4 regions of the Erwinia billingiae Eb661 genome follow, and region 1 is predicted to be linked to each of the others. Evidence: predicted binding sites of a transcription regulator. Region 1 holds the regulator's gene; each other region holds the start of a gene.
The links. Region 1 encodes LexA, which represses DNA repair genes until DNA is damaged. Its sites were predicted from a motif close to TNCTGTATGTACATACAGNA; they were not measured.
Positions count from the first base shown of each region.

Region 1 (3,100 bases):
CGATTTCCAGCGGATCTAAAGGATCGGGCAGATCCTGTTTACGGCATTGCTCACGCAACGCCAGCAGATCGGCCTTTGAATCATAAGGCAGCACATACATAATAGGGCGCGATGTATCCAGCGCCAGCTCGGAAACCGGCTCGGCGGGAATCGCTTTACTTTTTACCAGGAATTTTACTGGTAAATTCAATAAGTTATAATATAAGTTACGCCAACCTGACATAGATACCATGAAGCCTCTTGTTAGCAAAGCGCCGCAAGCATACCAGAAAGCGCCAGTGAGATCTGTGGTGTTGCAAAATGTGCGCCACCCAGACATTGACGTTAAACATCTCAAAGGGTTCCCTGATTATGGCAAATAACGTCACCGGATTGACTCGTATCATTAATGCCGCCGGTTATTCCTGGAAAGGAATACGCGCCGCCTGGCAAAACGAAGCGGCTTTTCGCCAGGAAGCGGTGGCCGGCATTGTCGCGGTGATTGTGGCGTGCTGGCTGGATGTGGACGCCGTCACGCGGGTGTTGCTGATAGGGTCCGTGATGTTGGTGATCATTGTTGAAATCCTTAACAGCGCGCTGGAAGCGGTGGTCGACCGCATTGGCAGCGAGATGCATCCTTTATCGGGTCGCGCCAAAGATATGGGCTCCGCTGCCGTGTTGCTGACGATACTACTCGCTGTTTTCGTCTGGGTAATGCTGCTAATTCCCTGATTGCGGCGCGCTTTCCATAATCTGACAAACTGCTGTTTTTTCCACATCTTTAGGTTTTCAACGCACAAATACCTGTATATACTCACAGCTGACTGTATAAACAACCAGGGGGCGGGATGAAAGCACTAACTGCAAGGCAGCAGCAGGTTTATGACCTGATACGCGACCACATTAACCAGACCGGCATGCCACCGACGCGGGCAGAAATCGCTGCACAGCTCGGTTTCCGTTCCCCGAATGCGGCTGAAGAGCATCTCAAAGCGCTGGCACGTAAAGGCGTGATCGAGATTGTTTCCGGCGCGTCTCGCGGTATCCGTCTGATGATGGAAGAAGAGGAAGGGTTGCCGCTGATTGGCCGTGTCGCCGCAGGTGAACCTTTGCTGGCGGAAGAGCACATTGAAGGCCACTACAAGGTGGATCCTGAACTGTTCAAGCCGGGCGCCGACTTCCTGCTGCGTGTTAGCGGCATGTCGATGAAAGATATCGGGATTATGGACGGCGATCTGTTGGCTGTGCATAAGACTCAGGATGTGCGTAACGGCCAGGTCGTGGTTGCGCGCATTGACGACGAGGTGACGGTAAAGCGCCTCAAGAAGCAGGGCAATATCGTGCATCTGCTGCCTGAAAACGGCGAATTCCAACCGATCGTGGTCGATCTGCGCTTGCAGACCCTGTCGATTGAAGGTCTGGCCGTCGGCGTAATCCGCAACGGCAACTGGCTGTAAACGCCTGACCTTAACGCGCTGCTTTTGCGGCGCGTTTCTCTTTTGGTAAGCTGTATGCCTTATTGACTGGCATATACAGCTTCCGTGATGCTTTTAAGCCAGTCGCACAGTGGATGACCATGCGATTATTTTCTCCCTCAGATAACCAACTCTGGCGGCTGGCGCTGCCAATGATCCTGTCGAATATCTCCGTGCCCTTACTGGGCCTGGTGGATACCGCGGTCATTGGTCACCTTGACAGTCCTTCCTACCTCGGCGGCGTTGCCGTGGGCACTACCGCGACCAGCTTCCTGTTTATGCTGCTGCTGTTCCTGCGGATGAGCACCACCGGATTAACCGCGCAGGCCTTTGGTGCGGGTGATAAACCGGCGCTGGCCCGCGCACTGATGCAGCCGCTACTGATTGCCCTGGCGGCTGGCCTGCTGTTTATTCTGCTGAAATCCCCGCTTAACCACCTGGCGCTCTCTGTCGTGGGTGGCGATCCTGCCGTGCTGCATCAGGCCGCCCTGTTTATGAATATCCGCTGGTTAAGTGCACCTGCGACGCTGGCCAACCTGGTATTACTGGGCTGGCTGCTGGGCGTACAGTATGCCCGTGCGCCGGTGATCCTGCTGGTTGTCGGAAACCTGGTCAACATCGTGCTGGATCTGTGGTTCGTGATGGGGCTGGGCTGGGGCGTGCAGGGTGCGGCGGCGGCCACGGCGATTGCAGAATACGTCACGCTGGCGATTGGGCTGGTTATGGTCTGGCGGGTGCTGAAGCTGCGGGGCATTTCGCTGCCGATGCTGAAAACCGCCTGGCAGGGCAATTTCGGCCGGCTGCTGCGGCTGAATCGGGACATTATGTTGCGATCTTTACTGCTGCAACTGTGCTTTGTTTCCTTGACGATATTGGGTGCGCGGCTGGGCAGTGAGGTCGTCGCCGTCAACGCCGTATTGTTGATGTTCCTGACCTTTACCGCTTACGCGCTGGACGGCTTTGCCTATGCGGTAGAAGCCTGCTCCGGCGAAGCTTATGGGGCAAAGGACGCAAAAAGGTTGCTGCTGATTTGGCACGCGGCCTGTCGCCAGGCAGGACTGGTGGCACTGGCCTTTTCAATTCTCTATGGCCTTGCCGGCACGCATATTGTTGCCTTACTGACCTCAATCCCCGAACTGCAGCAGCAGGCTGACACCTATCTGTTCTGGCAGATTGTCCTGCCGGTCTGCGGTGTCTGGTGTTATCTGCTGGATGGCATGTTTATTGGTGCCACGCGCGCCAGTGAAATGCGCAACGGCATGCTGATTGCGGCACTGGGCTACGGCGCGACGCTGTTCACCGTGCCGTCGTTAGGCAACCATGGTCTGTGGCTGGCCGTTACCGTGTTCCTGCTGCTGCGTGGGTTGACGTTGTGGCTCATCTGGCGCAGGCACTGGCGCAACAACAGCTGGTTTGCGGGCTGAAATAATTCGTTACACCCACCTGCCGCTTCGTTATCTGCTGATCTCCCTGCCTTTTTTCACTTTTCGTTGTCACTTTTAGCTAAAAATGTGGCTTTATCTTTCGCCATTACGGGCAAACTCGCCATCATCTACTACAATTATCTGTACGTTAAGCAGTTAAGCAGCGTTTTATGTTGCTGCTGTGTGGTCTGCAAAGACGAAATCCCTAAAGCTGTGAACCTA
Region 1 covers NC_014306.1:369,159-372,258, forward strand. The annotation lists gene plsB (glycerol-3-phosphate 1-O-acyltransferase PlsB) at 1-223, opposite strand, end outside; gene EBC_RS03060 (diacylglycerol kinase) at 352-711, shown strand; gene lexA (transcriptional repressor LexA) at 828-1,436, shown strand; gene dinF (MATE family efflux transporter DinF) at 1,556-2,878, shown strand.

Region 2 (3,100 bases), 1.1 Mb from region 1:
GCCGACTGGGCGGTGGCGGAACAGCTGCCGGTGATTTTGGTGGTGGGCGTGAAGTTAGGCTGTATCAATCATGCGGTGCTGACCGCACAGGCAATTCAGGCCAGCGGACTGCGTCTGGCGGGTTGGATAGCCAATGACATTCAACCGCCGGGAAAACGCCACACCGAGTATCTGGCGGCGCTTAAACAGCGGCTGCCGGCGCCAATGCTGGGTGAGATCCCCTATCTGACGCAGCCAGAACAGTTCGACCAGCTGGCACAGTACGTGCAGCTGCCGTTATAACGGTTAACCCTTCGGGCGGAGTTTCCTCCGCCCACCTTACCGTCAAGACACCGTCATCCAGGTATTGAGCATGCTTTCGTCCAGCTGGGCGACTTTGCCGTGCGCCACGTTGCGGCCCCGATGCAGCAGCAGGAAGTAATCCGCCACCTTACGGATAAACGAAATGCGTTGCTCCAGCAGCAGGATCGTCAGGCCGAAATCGTGATTCAGACGATGGATCAGATTGCCCATCTCCTCTTCCAGCCACGGCGACATGCCTTCGGTTGGCTCGTCCAGGATCAACAGCTTAGGCTGCAACACCAGCGCTCTGGCCAGCGCCAGTTGCTGCTGCTGCTCAATCTGTAAATCACCGCTGCGCTGATGGCGCAAGGAGTAGAGGGCAGGGAACAGGTCATAGACCATCTGCGGAATGGCCCGATGGCGTTCCAGGCCCGCGCCGGCCAGCAGCGCAATCTGCAGGTTATCTTCCACGCTAAGCTGGGAGAAAAGCTGTCGCCCTTGCGGCACATAGCCAATGCCCAGCGCAGCCCGTTGCTCCATCGGCTGCAGCAGCAGATCCTGCGGCGGGCGGTTGGCTTCCTGCCAGGTCATCGAGCCGCTGTTAATCGGCAGATGGCCCATGATGCAGTTGACCAGCGTGGTTTTTCCCATGCCGGGACGTCCCAGTACGCCGGTACAGGTGCCTGGGGCGAGATCCAGATCAACATCCCACAGGATGTGATTTTGTCCATAAAATTGGTTGATTGAACGTAAGCTGAGCATCTGACACTCTCCTCCAGACAGTTTTCGATCGCACCTGGTTGCATCCGCTCTACGTCGTGTGGCAAACAGTCGTCAACGTCTCATGCGAGACGCCTGCGGCTTTGTGCTCCTCGCTCTGGTGTTATGAAAGCGTGAGGCGGTTAGACAGAGTCTTGCAATTGGCAGGCCAACCTGGCAAAAGTCTCAGAAAACGCCCGCCCGCCTGATGATTAGCACCAGTAATTAGTAATAAAACTTAAACAATTGCCCGGGGTAATATTCCGCTGCACTTTGTCAGTGCTATGGACGAATCATTTCTGGTGCAGTTGCCTGTCTCAGTGGCAACCCGCGACTGTCATCAAACTGAAAAAAACGTCGAAATAAGGCTAGCGGCAACGGGGGAAATATGCCTTTCAGGACCATTAATCCTCAAGCGTCAGGCGAAAATAATGCAAAAAAAAATATTTGCGGCCCCGATCGCAGGGCAATGCGGTTTTATACACATCAGACGGCTCGGGCGCTCAAATCAGTTATCCACCATTCCTGTGGATAACCATGTGCATGAGCGTCTGAAAACTTACGGCAGGCGAGAGCGGACGCGGGTTGAGCACGAGTTGACGCGAAACTCATCTCTGAGCGCAAAGGGTGATTTATCAATATGTTAGTTAAAATCAAGCACCCGAAAAATCTCAGTTGCCTGGCTCACCGCATTTTGTCAGTGCTGCTTGACAAATGTTAAAGCGCTTCCTCTTTTGGGGATAACCTGTCCGACCAGCCGCATTGCTGATTGCCCACTGGGCCGGGAAAGGGCAACGCTGAACGCATGAGCAATATCTTGCAAAATTACTGTAATTATATCCAGTCTTTTTTTCTGGTAAATTCGCAGTAGCAGAGTAAAATTAGGATCCTGTTCGCGTCATTCATTACCAGGTAGCCACTCAATGAGCAAAGTCTTTAAACTCAACTCCGAATTCAAACCCGCTGGTGACCAGCCCGAGGCGATCCGTCGTCTGGAAGAGGGGCTGGAAGACGGGCTGGCGCACCAGACGCTGCTCGGGGTAACCGGCTCAGGTAAAACCTTCACCGTGGCCAACGTCATTGCCGACTTAAACCGGCCAACCATGGTGCTGGCACCGAATAAAACGCTGGCGGCGCAGCTGTACGGCGAAATGAAAGAGTTCTTCCCGGATAACGCGGTGGAGTACTTCGTCTCTTACTACGACTACTATCAGCCGGAAGCGTATGTGCCCAGCTCCGACACCTTTATCGAAAAGGATGCCTCGGTAAACGAACATATCGAGCAGATGCGTCTGTCAGCGACCAAAGCGCTGCTGGAGCGACGGGATGTGATCGTGGTCGCCTCGGTGTCGGCCATCTACGGTCTGGGCGATCCTGACCTGTATCTGAAGATGATGCTGCACCTGACCCGTGGCATGGTGATCGATCAGCGCTCTATCCTGCGCCGCCTGTCGGAATTGCAGTATTCCCGCAACGATCAGGCGTTCCAGCGCGGCACCTTCCGCGTGCGCGGCGAAGTGATTGATATCTTCCCGGCGGAATCGGACGATTATGCGCTGCGCGTCGAACTGTTTGATGAAGAGGTCGAGCGCCTGTCGATCTTCGACCCGCTCACCGGGCAGGTCACTTCCGTGGTCCCGCGCTACACCATCTACCCGAAAACCCACTATGTGACCCCGCGCGAGCGCATCCTGCAAGCGATGGAAGAGATCAAAGTGGAGCTGGCCGACCGGCGCAAGGTGCTGCTGAACAACAACAAGCTGCTGGAAGAGCAGCGCATCTCTCAGCGTACCCAGTTCGATCTGGAGATGATGAACGAGCTGGGCTACTGCTCCGGTATCGAGAACTACTCGCGCTATCTCTCCGCGCGCGGGCCGGGCGAAGCGCCGCCAACCCTGTTTGACTACTTACCGGCGGACGGCCTGCTGGTGGTCGACGAATCCCACGTCACCATTCCGCAAATCGGCGGGATGTACAAAGGTGACCGTGCGCGTAAAGAGACGCTGGTTGAGTACGGTTTCCGTCTGCCTTCGGCGCTCGATAACCGCCCAATGAAATT
Region 2 covers NC_014306.1:1,518,943-1,522,042, forward strand. The annotation lists gene bioD (dethiobiotin synthase) at 1-282, shown strand, start outside; gene EBC_RS08445 (ABC transporter ATP-binding protein) at 325-1,044, opposite strand; gene uvrB (excinuclease ABC subunit UvrB) at 1,965-3,100, shown strand, end outside.
Region 2: a site for LexA is predicted at 1,868-1,887, ahead of uvrB (excinuclease ABC subunit UvrB). Genes of this name have one in related genera too.

Region 3 (3,100 bases), 2.3 Mb from region 1:
ATCCGAAAAAACCGTTCGCCGGTGGCGTTGGCCTGAACACGCCTTTCGGTAAACTGGTTGGTGCCAACATTACTCCCGATCGTGAAACCGGTATCGGCAACTGGAGTTTTGATGACTTCCAGCGCGCCATGTCCGAAGGGATTGGCCACGGTGGCAAGCGGCTATACGGCGCCATGCCGTTCACCGCCTATACCAAAGTCTCCCGCCAGGATAACGCTGACCTGTGGGCGTATTTGCAGAGCCTGCAACCTATCCATCAGGAAATTGAGTCCAACCAGCTGCCCTTTCCGTTTAACGTCCGTACCAGTCTGATTGTCTGGAACTGGATGAACTTCGATAAGGGCGAATTCAAGCCGGATATGAGCAAATCGGCGGAGTGGAACCGTGGCGCTTACCTGGTTGAAGGGTTAGGCCACTGCGGAACCTGCCATACGCCGAAAAACATCCTCGGCGGTGACAAGAACAGCGCGTTCCTGTCCGGCGCGGTGGTCGAAGGCTGGTGGGCACCGAATCTGACCAGCGATGAGCATGCCGGTTTAGGCAAATGGACGCAGGAAGATATCGTCAGCTATCTGCGTACCGGCGTAAACCGGTATGACATCGCGTCCGGGCCGATGGCGGATGCGGTGAAGAACTCGACGCAATACTGGCGCGACGAGGATCTGAAAGCGGTCGCCACCTACCTGAAAGCCACGCCAAAACAGGGCGATGACAAGCCGAGAGCACTGGCCGCAGACGACAGTCGGATGAAAACCGGTGCAACGATTTATGAAGCGAAATGTTCTGCCTGCCATGCGCCTCAGGGCCAGGGCGGTAAGAATATCTTCCCTCAGCTGGCCAATAACCCGCTGGTGAATGCGCCGAACGCCACCTCGCTGATCCATGTGGTGGTTGCGGGCAGCCGTGGCGTGGATACGGATACCCGTCCAACCGCGCCAGCGATGCCTTCGTTTGCCGGCACCCTAAGCAATGAGGAAATGGCCGATGTCATTACCTACGTTCGCAACAGCTGGGGTAATGCCGCATCACCGGTCAGCGCTGGCGATGTGGAGGACCTGAAGGAAGAACTGCGTAAATAGCGTGCCCCGGATGCTTGCTGCAGGGTTAAAACCTGCACGGTAAACCGGCTAAGCCGATTGCAGGGTTCGCAATAAGAGCAGCGTGAGTGATTGCGCTGCTCTTTCATTTTTATTCCGCTTTGCTGACCGGAATATAGAGCTCGATATCCCATTCGCCGCTCTGCGAACCGTCGTTCAGGTAGTGATCAAAACAGGGCCCTTCCGCCATCACATACCCGCTGTCCGGCAGCCACTCATCAAAGAAGGCATACCAGGGTTTGGTGAAATCACCGTCGTTCACATGCACCAGATTCATCGCATAGGTTCCGGCGGGAATGATGCTGAGCCTGGCGCCCTCACTCCCTTCAGGCAGCTCGAAGTCGGTCGGCACGCCGATCACCGTTTCAATTTTCAGCTCTTCCGCTGGCACCGCCCGCGGATTACCGTGATACACGCCCATCCATGGGCCCATCACATTATGCTTGCTGGTCCAGGCCACCAGTTTGTCAAAGCCTTCGGGCGCGGTGACTTCCCACGGGCCCACAAGATGAAAACCGGCTGTTTTGCTCTCTTCACGCTCAACGATTTCAACATTCATCTTCTTGTTCCTCATTAGGATAACTGGTTAAACATACAGTCAGAAGTGTAGATGATCGAGCAAAAAAGCCGCTGAAATGTTGTTTTGCGAGCCAGCCAGCAAAAGACTTTAGTCGGGCCGGGTCAGGCTGAAATCCTGCCACTGCTGGGCGAGCGCCTCGCGCAGATAGTCGACAAACAGCCGCACGCGCGGAGGCTGTTGCTTGCCATTCAACCAGATCGCATGCAGTGGCGCGGCGGGAAGAGGATGGTCAGTGAGAACCTGCACCAGCTTGCCGGATTTGAGGTCGTCTGCCACATCCCAGACAGATTTCACCACGATCCCGGCACCGTGCAGTGCCAGGCCGTGTGCAGCCTCACCGGTATTGACGTGAAAACGGGCGTTGATCTGTACGCTGCGCTGAGATTCCCCGGCGCCAAAGGTCCACTCGGTGACCGGGTTATCGCCAGAGATAATGCAGCTGTGCGCGCTTAACTCCTCCAGTGACAGAGGCTCACCGGCCTGCTGCAGATACGCAGGAGACGCGCAGAGCACGCGCTGATTTGGCACCAGTTCCCGAGCGACCAGCCGGGAATCCGCCAGCGCGCCGTAGCGTATTGCCAAATCGTAGCCGCTGGCCGCCAGATCGATCACCCTGTCGCTCAGGTGAAGATGCAGTTTGACGCTCTGATGCTGTTGCATAAATCGGGTGACAATCGGCGACAGCCAGCGCTGGCCCATACTGTGCGAAGAGGTAATGCGCAAGGTGCCGCTGGCTTTGCCCTGCCTTGATGAGAGCGCACTCTCAATCGAGTCCAGCTCCTGCTGCAGCCGCAGAGCATGTTCGGTAAACACCAACCCTTCGTCGGTCAGCGAGACATGCCGCGTGGTGCGATGAAACAGACGCACGCCAAGCTGCTGCTCCATTTGCGTCAGCCTTTTGCTGACCACAGCCAGCGATAATCCCAGCTGTCGCCCGGCCGCAGAGAGTGAACCACAGGCGACGATGGCGTTGAATAAGGCGATGTCACGGATATCTTTCAGCATAGCGATTCTCAATGTAGCGGCAACAATCCCTTGCAAGTGTTGCATATTCCGTCAAGAAAGCGAGAGGCATAAGCTTGAGGAAAACCTGAGGAGAAGATGATGACTTTTAAACAACAGCAAGTATTAGTGGTCGGCGGCAGTTCCGGGATCGGTGAAGCCATCGCGGCGGCATTCGTGGCTGAAGGTGCCAGGGTGACCATTGCCTCACGCAGTCTGGATAAGCTGCAGGCAGCCGCAGCACGACTGGGAGAGGTCGAAGTTGCCGTGCTGGATACCGCCGACAATCAGCAGATTGAACAGTTCTTTGCTGCGCATCCGGCCTGGGATCATATTGCGATTTCCGCAGCGCAGACGCCGGGCGGACCGGTGAAAAGTCTGCCGCTGGACAGCGCTTACAGCGCAATGGAAAGTAAGTTTT
Region 3 covers NC_014306.1:3,212,222-3,215,321, forward strand. The annotation lists gene EBC_RS16155 (cytochrome c) at 1-1,079, shown strand, start outside; gene sbmC (DNA gyrase inhibitor SbmC) at 1,189-1,656, opposite strand; gene EBC_RS16165 (LysR family transcriptional regulator) at 1,765-2,682, opposite strand; gene EBC_RS16170 (SDR family oxidoreductase) at 2,782-3,100, shown strand, end outside.
Region 3: a site for LexA is predicted at 1,678-1,697, ahead of sbmC (DNA gyrase inhibitor SbmC). Genes of this name have one in related genera too.

Region 4 (3,100 bases), 1.5 Mb from region 1:
TAAGCTCAGTAACACCTCGGACACCGATAAATGGTATCGCATCGGCAAATTTGTCTTCCCGAAAGCCAATCAGCAGTGGACGCTGGAGATGGTCAGCAAACAGTCGACGGCCAATCCTTCCGGCACCGCGGCCAGCCCGCTGCAAACCATCTCCTCGGGCGTCACCTACCTGAATCTGCAGCGCTGCGTCAGCTCGGTGTGGGCCGATATGTTCCATCGCGGCACCACGGCGGTGGTTGACGTCAAGTATGCGCGCAGCTATCAGAATATCGTCGAGGTTTGGGTGAAGCTGAAAGCGGGCAGTGGCGACACCATGTTTAACGTGCGATCGACCGGGCCAACGCGGTTTGAAGCCGGGGAGTGTTCCTTATTTACACCGGATCTGTCGGAGGTTACCGATCTGACCACCGTCGGCACCGTCACGCCCAACGCGCGCTTAAGTTTCCACAACGGCCTGGCGGGCATCGGCGCCAATGAAAATGGGGTCGTGACCTTAGCGACAACGGAGGCGGCATCCCCGGTCAGCGCGGCCCCGGTGGGGTATATCACCCTTAACGTTAACGGGATAGATCGTAAATTCCCTTACTTCAGCTGAATAGTAGCTTGCTAACGAAAACCGCCTGCTAAGGGCGGTTTTTTTTCGTCTGAGGATTTTAAGCGAACTTTTACAGCTAAAGGGCTGGTAGTCAGTGGCAAAGGGTGAAATAGTGCTGATTCATCACCAGGATTAATCTGTTTTTTGCCGTGATTTTTTCTGATTTGGGCGGATAAAACGCCTTTTTGGTCAAAAAAGCGTAAAAAACGGACGTTTTTACACTCCGGCAGAAATCGGGGGTTGAGATGGCGGAGTGTTGATCCGTAAAATAGGGCCAAAACGCAAATCAGGAGAATTCTGTGTCAGAAGCTGCTTCAATCGAAGATAACCCCAACCGACTGGAAGAAGCGAAAAACATCGCTTTGGGCTGGCGTATTGTTGGCAATATCGAACCGCAGACGCTTGAAGATGCCATTCAAATGCTGCGCGACAGTGCGGCCCATGCCGCGAAAGTTTACGAATTGTTGTATGCGGAAATTGCTCAACGGGCGAAATAGTCCGGCGACTGCGTATTATGCCGTCTGTGCCAGACCCGGAGAGCGAGAGTCACGCCACGCCTCCCAGCATCTTGCAGGATCGATATCACGGTATCCTCGTGACGGATCCATCCCCCGGACAAGGTTGTCCGGCACGGAAATGCAGGTGGCATTATCACGAATTTGTTCCACTTCCTGCTGCGTCAACCCACTGCCTTTTTGCTTTTCAGCGTTCACCAGTAAACTGACCAGTGACGGAATATAAAGTACTGCCATCATCGCATTCCCAATCGTTATGCCCTGGGAACATCTTCGGCTCAGCGGGTGAAAACTTTAGCGATGGACGCGCACAGTGTGAAAAATGCCCACCGTCGTTTAAAATTCTTCTGACACCAGCCACTGATCGGCTTCATCGAACATCTCTTCAATGATCCGCAGCATCACCGACTTGTCACTCTTACTGGCATCGGTTTTCACGCCATTAGCCTGCATCGGTTTTACCTTCACTTCGGCAGCCGGGAAAACGCGTTGAATACGCTTCTCCAGCTCGTTCAGAATCAGTTCCTGCGCATTGGGCAATCCGGCAACGTTGCGCTTATCGTAAGTCAGTTCTACAAACATGGGGTTATCCTGGTTATAAATGCTGGATAAAAATACAGTTAATGTCCGCAACCTTCAATGAAAATTTGCCCTCCAGGAATAAACTGAAAAATGGCCTCGCGCCGCCAATCTGTGAAGCAAACGGAATTCTCCGCAACATTCATCAAATTAACGAAAATCACCAGGCTACACTGCACAGTGTTGAATCCAATGAAGGAAACCTAAAATGAAAAAATTAGCTTGTGCACTGACCTTACTCGCTGGCGGATTGCTGCTGGCAGGCTGTTCCAGCGACCATGTTCTGCAGATGAAGGATGGCAGCACCGTGGTGGTCCAGGGGAAACCTGAAGTCGATAAAGCCACCGGCATGGTGATGTATACCGATGAAAATGGTAAGCAGCAGGCGGTGAATCAGGATCAGATCAAAGAGATGAACTCGCTGAATAATTAATCTCGGCCGGGGATTTAGTAACACTTAAGGCAAACGTGGGTAGCGTCCTGTGGTAGGCTTTCTGACATATAGTCAATGAAATCAGAGAGAATCGCCCGGAGACCGCTGCCCATGTTCCGCACTATCGCCACTGGATGTTTGCTCGTCTGTGCCACCTTTGCTGCACAGGCTAACAACGACACGCCGCCACTCAACACCGAATTTCAGATTACCTGCCCAGGCCGCCCCACGATGACCGTCACCCAGGCGCAATATGGCCTGACCACCCTTATGTGGCCGGGCGATAATTTCCAGATTGCGGCGGGTAATCAGCGTTCCAAAACGGATAACGGGGTAAAGGTGTCGATCGTGCTGTTCCGCAATGGCGATCAGATGGTGGTGAACACCTCAGACGACGACACCTTCTTCTCCTACAGCGGCGTACAAAAGCTGGTGCCCTGTAGCCGCAGTAGCGAGCGTGAAAACAGCGCGGTCGATCTGCAACGTACCGATTCGTCCGGCAACGTTGCCTCCTGATCGCCGGCTAGTCAGGCAGCCGTTGGCGCAGATCCAGCGGCGAACTCTCCGCCTCATCCAGCAACGCCAGCCATTCGCGCATCGTCACTTCCTGCCACGACAAATGACCGGCGGTAGTGCCCATCAACACCACGTCGGGCCTCAGCGCCCGATAGAACTCAATCGACTTTTTCAAATCCGCTTCGTTGCTTTCCGGCACCAACACCGTCACCCAGCGATCGTGTGACATGGTGATGGTGTCGCCAACAAACAGATAGGTTTTGCCAAAGGGTGAGGCATACAGATAGCTGGTGCTGCCCGGCGTATGACCCGGCGTGGGAACCACGTGAAAGCTGCCACAGTGCAGCTCAGCCTGATTGAAGGTGTCGTCAGCTTCGACATACGGGCTGATCGCGCCCAGCGCCTTATTATGACAATACAAGGCCGCGTTAAAGCGCGTTTGCAGTAAACGGGCACCCGGCC
Region 4 covers NC_014306.1:1,909,725-1,912,824, forward strand. The annotation lists gene EBC_RS10325 (glycosyl hydrolase family 28-related protein) at 1-595, shown strand, start outside; gene EBC_RS10330 (hypothetical protein) at 895-1,092, shown strand; gene EBC_RS10335 (hypothetical protein) at 1,108-1,350, opposite strand; gene EBC_RS10340 (DinI-like family protein) at 1,447-1,692, opposite strand; gene EBC_RS10345 (YgdI/YgdR family lipoprotein) at 1,898-2,122, shown strand; gene EBC_RS10350 (hypothetical protein) at 2,234-2,638, shown strand; gene EBC_RS10355 (MBL fold metallo-hydrolase) at 2,646-3,100, opposite strand, start outside.
Region 4: a site for LexA is predicted at 1,713-1,732, ahead of EBC_RS10340 (DinI-like family protein). Genes of this name have one in related genera too.